Regions from separate parts of the Blautia sp. MCC269 genome, predicted to be linked through region 2. Evidence: predicted binding sites of a transcription regulator. Region 2 holds the regulator's gene; the other holds the start of a gene.
The links. The regulator HrcA, encoded in region 2, represses chaperone genes, less so after heat shock. The targets are predictions, from matches to a motif close to TGTTAGCACTCNNNNNNNNNGAGTGCTAACA.

Region 1 (4,403 bases), on a different contig from region 2:
TAGTGAGAGCGAATTGGATGAAACTTCAGAACAGGATTCTACAGAAGAAAGTACAGAAACGGAAATTTCTCCGGCAGCAGACCAAAATACAGAAACAGATGAGAGTGCACAGCCTGATGAAAGTACGGAAACCGAAGAAAGTACAGAAGAAATCGGCACAGATGAAAATACGAGTTCTCAGGAAGAAGTATCCAATACAGAAGAAAAACAGGATTCTTCTACAGAGACTTCCGAAATTATTGAGGTTGGAGGAAACCAGGAGGAAAAGACCGAGCAGGCCGAAGAACTTACCTATTCGGCGGCGGCTTCCACAGAAGACGGAAGTGGTGTCCTGAACTTCGGATCTGTTGAAGAAGGATATACGGAAGTACCAGGAGAACAGTATGTTATTATTACCAATAATGGAACCGGAGATCTGAATTTTAAAGAAATTGCGCCGGAGAATTTTATGGCGCAGGATATTAACGAGCAGCCATTGAAAAGTGGTGAATCAGTTACCGTATGGGTGAAACCAAGAGAAGGGCTGAAAGCCGGAGAATATAAAGATCTGATTACCTATCAGACAGAAGAAGGCGCAGATGTTTTCTTTGAGGCAGATTTTTCAGTGGAAGCAGGAGAAAAAGACGATAAAGCGGACTCTGGAAAAACAACCGAACCAAAAGAAAATGAAGATAAAACCTATAAACTTACCGTAGACTCCGAAGAAATTTCTTTTGATGATCTGACAGCAGGTTATGATAATGTTGAAACAAGAACTGTTACAGTCAGAAATGATGGTACAGAGACAGTGACGCTGGTACAGCCGGTTTCCGAAATATTTGACATTGCACCGGTCAGCGCAGTGGAAAGTGACGGAAATATTCAGCTTGCCCAGGGGGATGAGCAGATGTTTACCGTACAGCCAAAAATCGGTCTTGAAGCAAAAGCAGATTCTTACACAGAAGATCTTGTCTTTGCCTCATCGGATAACAATGCATCGGTAACAGTAAAAGCATCGGTAACTGTGAAAGAAGAACCTCAGAAAATAGTATCGGTAAGCGTTAATCCGGAAAAACTGAATTTTGAAAGCCAGGAACAGGGATACAGTACAGCGCCAGAAGCGCAGACAGTAACAGTTGAAAACACCGGAACAGAAGCGGTTCGTTTGGTACAGCCAACCGCCAGAAACTATGAAGTAGGTACAATTTCGGCGGAAGTGATTAATCCGGGAGATTATGCTACGTTTACCGTACAGCCGAAGACAGGTCTTGCAGCAGGCAGCTACAATGGAACAATTCAGATAACGGATAAAGATGGAAACATAAAAGATGGAGTTTCCGTATCATTTGAAGTGACAGAGCCTGCACCGATTTATAATCTATCTGTCAGCCCGGAAAATCTGGAATTTGGAAATGCAGAGGAAGGATACAAAAATATTCCAGAGGCACAGACGGTTACCGTTACCAATACCGGAAACACAGCAATTACATTGCAGCAGCCTTCCGGTATGAATTATACAGTGGGCAGTCTTTCCAAGACAGAGATTAACGCAGGAGAAAACGCTACATTTACTGTACAGCCGGCAGGTGGCCTTTCTGCATCTGAATATGTGGAAGACATTGCGGTTTCCAGTAGCGCGGATGTGGAAGTTTCTGTAAATGCACATTTCACTGTCACAGAAAAAAAGACGGATAATACGAAAAAAGGAAATAATCTGACAGGAATAAAAAAACCGTCTGACATTAAAGATCTTCCAAATGGTACCGAGAAGACACAGAAAGCACTGAAACTTCCGGAAACAGTAACAATTAAGACAACAAAGGGAGAACAGAAAGCTTCTGTAACATGGGATGTAAATGGCTGTTCTTATAATCCGTCCTCTGCGGACAGACAGACATTTAATGTAAAAGGTACTGTCAAACTTCCAGATGGGGTAAAAAATCCGGATGGAATCAGCACAGTGATTGCAGTAAGTGTGACTGTAAACGGATACAGTGGTTCCAAGGCAGCTGCTTCCGATAATAAGATCACAGGAATTGATCCGGATGGCAAGTATGATACCAACACGAAGATTACTTTTACAGCAGTGGGAGCAGGAATGGATAATGCCAGCCCGCGTAAGGGAGATACCAGATATCTTCCGAAAAGCTGGAAAATTACAGAGGAGCGTACATGGGATGCAGCACCGTACACAGCAACATTCCGCGTAAGCAAACCGGGTAATTACACCTTAAAAGTTACTTTTGGACAGCAGAAATATGATGGCACCAACTGGAAAGATACAGGTACACAGTCAGAAAGTACCGTTGCTTTTGCTGTATCACAGGCCGAGATTCTTACAGCAACACCGAGTCCTGCAGTTACGCAGTCAAACAAAAAATCGGCAGTGCAGACAGGAGACAGTACACCGGTTATGACATTTGTGATTGTTCTGGTTGTTGCAGCAGTATGCATTGGTGGTATTCTTGTGTATCGCAGAAAGAAAAAATAAATAAATTATACGCAGATAGCGTCCCCTCGCATGACTTGATGTGCGAGGGGATTTTTACATGGAAAATACAAAATTGTTACTAGCACTCGAAAATGGTGAGTGCTAAATTTTCCTTGACTTTTGTAAAAAGTCGTATTAGTATATATTTAGTCAGTCGGATAAAAGAATCCGCAGGATGATAAAGTAAAGACAGAAACAGTTTTCCGGTTCTGCCGGGAATATAAGGAATAAAAGTAAAAGGAGAGTGACATACATGTCAGCAAAACATGGAAGTTTATCAATCAACAGTGAAAATATTTTCCCGATTATCAAGAAATGGTTATATTCAGACCATGATATTTTTGTAAGAGAGATGATCTCCAATGGATGTGATGCAATCACCAAGCTGAGAAAACTGGAAGTTATGGGTGATTACACATTTCCGGACGGATATAAACCGGCAGTGAATGTTATTGTGGATCCGGATCAGAAGACTCTGAAGTTTATTGATAACGGTATCGGTATGACGGCAGACGAAGTAGAGGAATATATTACTCAGATTGCATTTTCCGGTGCAACAGAGTTTCTTGAGAAGTATAAAGATAAGACAACCGATGATCAGATGATTGGTCATTTCGGACTTGGTTTCTATTCCGCTTTTATGGTTGCGGACGAAGTTCATATTGATACTCTTTCTTATAAAGAGGGTTCCACACCGGTTCACTGGACCTGTGATGGTGGTACAGAATACGAGATGGCAGATGGAAATAAGACAGAGCCTGGAACAGAAATCACTCTTTTCCTTAATGAAGAAAGCCTGGAGTTTGCAAATGAATACCGCATGCGTGAAGTAATTGAGAAATACTGTTCTTTCATGCCGGTAAATATTTATCTTTCCAAGGCAAACGCAGAGCAGGAATATGAAACTATTGACGAAGCAGATCTCCGTGACGACGATGTAGTAGTGGAGCATATCCATGAAGAAGCCAAGACAGAGGAGAAAGAGAACGATAAAGGTGAGAAAGAAGTTGTTGAAGTTTCTCCTGCCAAAGACAAGGTAAAAATTAATAAACGTCCGGTATCGTTAAGTGACACACAGCCATTGTGGATGAAACATCCAAATGAGTGTACAGATGAAGAGTATAAAGAATTTTACCGTAAGGTATTTATGGATTACAAGGAGCCACTGTTCTGGATTCATCTGAATATGGATTATCCGTTCAACCTGAAAGGTATCCTGTATTTCCCGAAAATCAGAACCGAGTACGATTCTATTGAGGGAACAATCAAACTTTATAATAATCAGGTGTTTATCGCAGATAACATTAAAGAGGTAATTCCGGAATTCCTTCTTCTTCTGAAAGGTGTCATTGACTGCCCGGATCTGCCACTGAATGTATCTCGTTCCGCACTGCAGAATGACGGTTTTGTCAAGAAAATTTCCGAGTATATTACAAAGAAAGTTGCAGACAAACTGACAGGAATGTGCAAGACTGACAGAGAATCCTATGAGAAATACTGGGATGATATCAGTCCGTTTATCAAATTTGGCTGCATCAAGGATTCAAAATTCGGTGAGAAGATGAATGACTATATTCTCTTCAAAAATCTGGATGGCAAATATCTTACCCTGAAAGACTGTGTTGAGGAAAATAAAAAAGAAGAAGCCAAAACAGAAGAAGAGAAAACTTCGGATGAATCCAAGAAAGAAGAAAAGGAAGAACCAGAAAAGACAGTTATCTATTATGTTACAGATGAAGTACAGCAGAGCCAGTATATTAACATGTTCCGCGAGGCAGGAAAAGATGCTGTAATCCTGAAACATGTGATAGATTCTCAGTTTATTTCTCATCTTGAGCAGCAGGATCAGGAAATTCAGTTCAAGAGAATTGATGCGGATCTTACAGAAGAGCTTCGTGAAGATGGCGAGACAGATGAAACAACAGTAAAGACT
Region 2 (4,403 bases):
CCTCAATCTGCGGAACTCCACGACGTGCTGGCGGGATTCCATCCAGACGGAACTGGCCGAGGGATTTGTTGTCTTTTGCGAACTGACGCTCACCCTGTACAACGTTGATATCTACAGCTGTCTGGTTATCTGCTGCTGTAGAAAAGATCTGGCTCTTCTTTGTAGGAATTGTAGTATTTCTCTCAATCAGACGAGTTGCGATACCACCCATTGTCTCGATGGACAGTGACAGTGGAGTAACATCCAGAAGAAGGATATCACCGGCACCTGCATCACCTGCAAGTTTACCACCCTGTACGGAAGCACCAAGTGCAACACACTCATCCGGGTTCAGGTTCTTGCTCGGCTCTTTGCCAGTTAACTGTCTTACCTTATCCTGTACAGCTGGGATACGGGAAGAACCACCAACCAGAAGTACCTGGCCAAGCTCAGAAGCTGTGATACCTGCATCAGACAGTGCACGGCGAACCGGCTCTGCTGTCATCTCTACAAGATCATGTGTCAGCTCATCAAATTTAGCTCTTGTAAGGTTCATATCGAAATGCTTCGGTCCCTCAGCTGTAGCTGTGATGAACGGAAGGTTGATGTTTGTTGTTGTTGCGGAAGAAAGCTCTTTCTTAGCTTTCTCAGCTGCCTCTTTCAGTCTCTGAAGAGCCATCTTATCGTTGCTAAGATCTACGCCCTCTGTTCTCTTGAACTCGGAAAGCATGTAGTCTGTGATTTTCTTATCAAAGTCATCTCCACCAAGACGGTTGTTACCAGCTGTGGAAAGAACCTCGATAACGCCATCACCAATCTCGATAACAGATACATCAAATGTACCACCACCAAGGTCGTATACCATGATCTTCTGCTCTTTCTCATTGTCAAGGCCATATGCAAGAGCTGCTGCTGTAGGCTCGTTGATGATACGTTTTACATCAAGACCTGCGATCTTACCTGCATCTTTGGTAGCCTGACGCTGAGCATCGTTGAAGTAAGCCGGAACTGTGATAACTGCCTCTGTTACTTTCTCACCAAGATATGCCTCTGCATCCTTTTTCAGTTTCTGAAGGATCATTGCGGAAATCTCCTGTGGAGAATATTTCTTGTCATCGATGGTTACACGGTAATCGGTACCCATCTCTCTTTTGATAGAGGAGATTGTTCTGTCTGCATTTGTAACTGCCTGACGTTTTGCAGGCTCACCTACCAGACGCTCTCCTGTTTTTGTGAATGCTACAACGGATGGTGTTGTTCTTGCGCCTTCTGTATTTGCGATAACTGTCGGCTGTCCACCTTCCATTACGGCTACACAGCTGTTTGTTGTACCTAAGTCAATACCAATAATCTTTCCCATGATTTTTTCCTCCTGTTTTAGTCTGTATCTGTTAAAATAAAGTTTGTTGTCAGTTAGTTTGCAACCTTTACCATACTGTGGCGTACTACGAAATCCTTGTAGGTGTAGCCCTTCTGAAATTCTTCCACCACGATGTTCTCTCCAACCTCTTCATCCTCCACATGCATCACTGCATTATGGAAATCCGGGTTGAATTCCTTTCCCACTGCTTCGATCGGCTTCACACCAAGCTCATCCAGTGTTGTGGTAAGCTGCTTGTAGATCATTTTCATTCCATCTGCAAAAGCATCGCCTTCCTGTGCCTGTGCAAGACCTCTTTCGAAGTTATCCACAACCGGCAGGATCTTTTCAACGATCTCTTTTGCGCCGATGATGTACATGCTGGATTTTTCTTTTTCCGTTCTTTTACGGAAATTATCAAATTCAGCCATGGTACGCTTCAGGCGATCGGTAAGTTCCTCCACCTTCTGCTCAGATTTATCTTTTTTCTTCTTTCCGAAGAAGGAAGTTTTTGATTTTTCTTCTTTTTTATCCTCTGAGGCAGCTTCTTCGCCTGGAGTATTATTTTCTTCCTCCGGCAGATCTTCTCCCTCCGGTGTCAGGTTTTCTTCTTCCTGATCTCCGTCAGTTACGGGGATTTCCTTCTCCGCTTCCTGCTCTTCGGATGTTTTCTTTGTTTCCTCCGACACTTTTTTTCTACCGCCTTTCTAAGTTTTCTTCTTTTTCAAAACGTCATCCAGATGATTCTTCAGTTCCTTCAGACTGTCCACTACATTCTCATAATCCATTCGTTTGGGACCGATGATCCCGATGGTTCCGTACATTCCGTCTCCCAGTTCATATCTGGCAGTTACAATGCTGCAGTCCTTCATGGTCTGGATTGGCATCTCATCACCGATGTAAACCTGAATTCCTGTATTCTCTCCATCTGACATCTGTTCTTTTACAAGATCGGCAAGTTCATGCTTCTCCTCAAATGCGGAGATCAGCTCCGTTGCCTTCTCTTTATCGGCAAGCTCCGGATACTTGAAAATGTTAGTTGCACCTGAAGTATAGATCTCCATATCTTCCTCTTCCACATGAATGGTGGCTGCCACTGCATCCAGAACCGTTGCCACCACACCGCTGTGGCTGCCTGCCTGTTCCTTCAGTCTGGCGATCATCCCAAGGTTGATATCCTGGATTGGAATCCCATTGAGATTGGTGTTAAGAAGAAGATTCAGTTTCAGGATCGTCTGGTCGTCCATTTCCTCATCCAGATTGATGATCTGGTTCCGGACTGTGTTGTTGTCACTGACAACCACTGCCACAAGCTGAAGCTCGCTCATCCTCGACAGCTGGATGAACTTGACCTTGTTGCCGCTGTACTGCGGAACGGAAACCATGGTAGCATAGTTGGTATTGGAAGCAAGAACCTTCGCAACCTTCTTAAGCACCTTATCCATCTTATCTGTCTTCTCAATGATCAGATCTCGCAGCTCTGCGACCTCCGCTTCCTTCTCCTTCATCAACTCATTGACGTAAAGTCTGTAGCCCTTATCTGAAGGAATCCTTCCTGCTGAGGTATGAGGCTGGACGATATAGCCCATATCTGTCAGGTCTGACATTTCATTTCGGATCGTTGCGGAACTGACATTGAGATCCGCATACTTGGAAATGGTCCTGGAACCAACCGGTTCTCCGGTTTCCATATAGGTCTTGATGATTGCTTTTAAGATTTTTTGCTTGCGCTCATTCAACACCTCTTCCATGAATCCATCTCCTTTCCTTTTTATTCTTTCCTGACGGATGTTGATTCTTTTTTACATCTGTTAGCACTCATTTTAGTGGAGTGCTAACATCTACAGTCTTTAAGATATCACCATGTAAAATATTTGTCAATATGTTTTGAAAAAAAGTTCTTATTTTTTCAAAACAAAAAAAGCATCAGTACGATGCTTTTTTGTAATACTGGTCTATGCAGTTCTGTGCCCCGGCAAAAAATTACGCTTCTGTTTTCTGTCCCAGCATATATTTCTGAAATTCCGTTCCCATGGACGAAACGGCTTCTATGGAATCGGCACACAGTGGTCTTGCTTTCAGCTTATAATCTTTCAGATATTGCCGGATCATTTCAATGCCATCCAGATCAAAATTCTTATCCTCGATCACATCCAGTCTTGCCGGACACATTTTTGTCAGCTGTCCGTAATTTTTACTGGCCTCATATCCGGACACATACTGAAGGAACTTCAGAGCTGCTTCTTTATGATCAGAATTTTTATTCAGTACATACTGCCAGGTTGCGATATTGGTCACCTTCTCGTCAAATTCCGGAAATGGTGCCATATGGATCTTATCTTTTCCATACACGCCTGCATTCTGAAAAGTACTCAACACACCGGTATACATAAACATACATCCATACTGGCCGTTTATAAATTTTTCATTCAGCTGGTCATGCTGGTCGATCAGATTCTCCTCTGATATCATCCCTGTATCCAGCATTCGCTTCATATATTCTGCCGCTTCTCTTGTTTTCGGATCCGTCCAGTCTGTATAATCTCCTCCGAAAAAATCGACATACTCGCTGATACTATTATATATGTAAGAAATCTCCCATGCATCCCCATATGCATATTTTCCCGTATTCTGAAGCTTTTTTTGAAGGATCTCAAGATCACTGAGACAGGAGAGTCTGTCCAGACCAGCCTGATCCAGCAATTCCTGGTTCACCCAGAATGCCATGATATCCATCCTGAACGGTACCGAAAAAATATGTCCGTCTGACATGCATATTTCTTTCAGGTATTCCTGCAGAAAATTCGCCGCTGTCTCCTCTGTCATAACCGTATCTTCCAACGGAAGAAGAAATCCCTTATGTTTAAATTCGGATATCATCTCATCATTTACTGTGATCAGATCAACAGAATCATCTCCTGATGTCAGAAGAGTTGCTATTTTGGCCTGGCGATTGTCCGCATTGGCCGGACATTTTTCAATATGGATCTTTATTCCAAGATCTTTTTCCGCCTGGCTGATAAAAGAATCAAAGCCTTCTGTGCCTGCATCCACATGAAGGATC

Region 1: a site for HrcA is predicted at 2,548-2,578, ahead of htpG (molecular chaperone HtpG). Genes of this name have one in related genera too.

The regions. Positions count from the first base shown of each region.
Region 1 covers NZ_WQQE01000082.1:32,527-36,929, reverse strand. Annotated here, with positions in the region: gene GPK88_RS17420 (choice-of-anchor D domain-containing protein) at 1-2,470, shown strand, start outside; gene htpG (molecular chaperone HtpG) at 2,724-4,403, shown strand, end outside.
Region 2 covers NZ_WQQE01000038.1:87,330-91,732, forward strand. Annotated here, with positions in the region: gene dnaK (molecular chaperone DnaK) at 1-1,339, opposite strand, end outside; gene grpE (nucleotide exchange factor GrpE) at 1,393-2,028, opposite strand; gene hrcA (heat-inducible transcriptional repressor HrcA) at 2,047-3,090, opposite strand; gene GPK88_RS11885 (ABC transporter substrate-binding protein) at 3,323-4,403, opposite strand, start outside.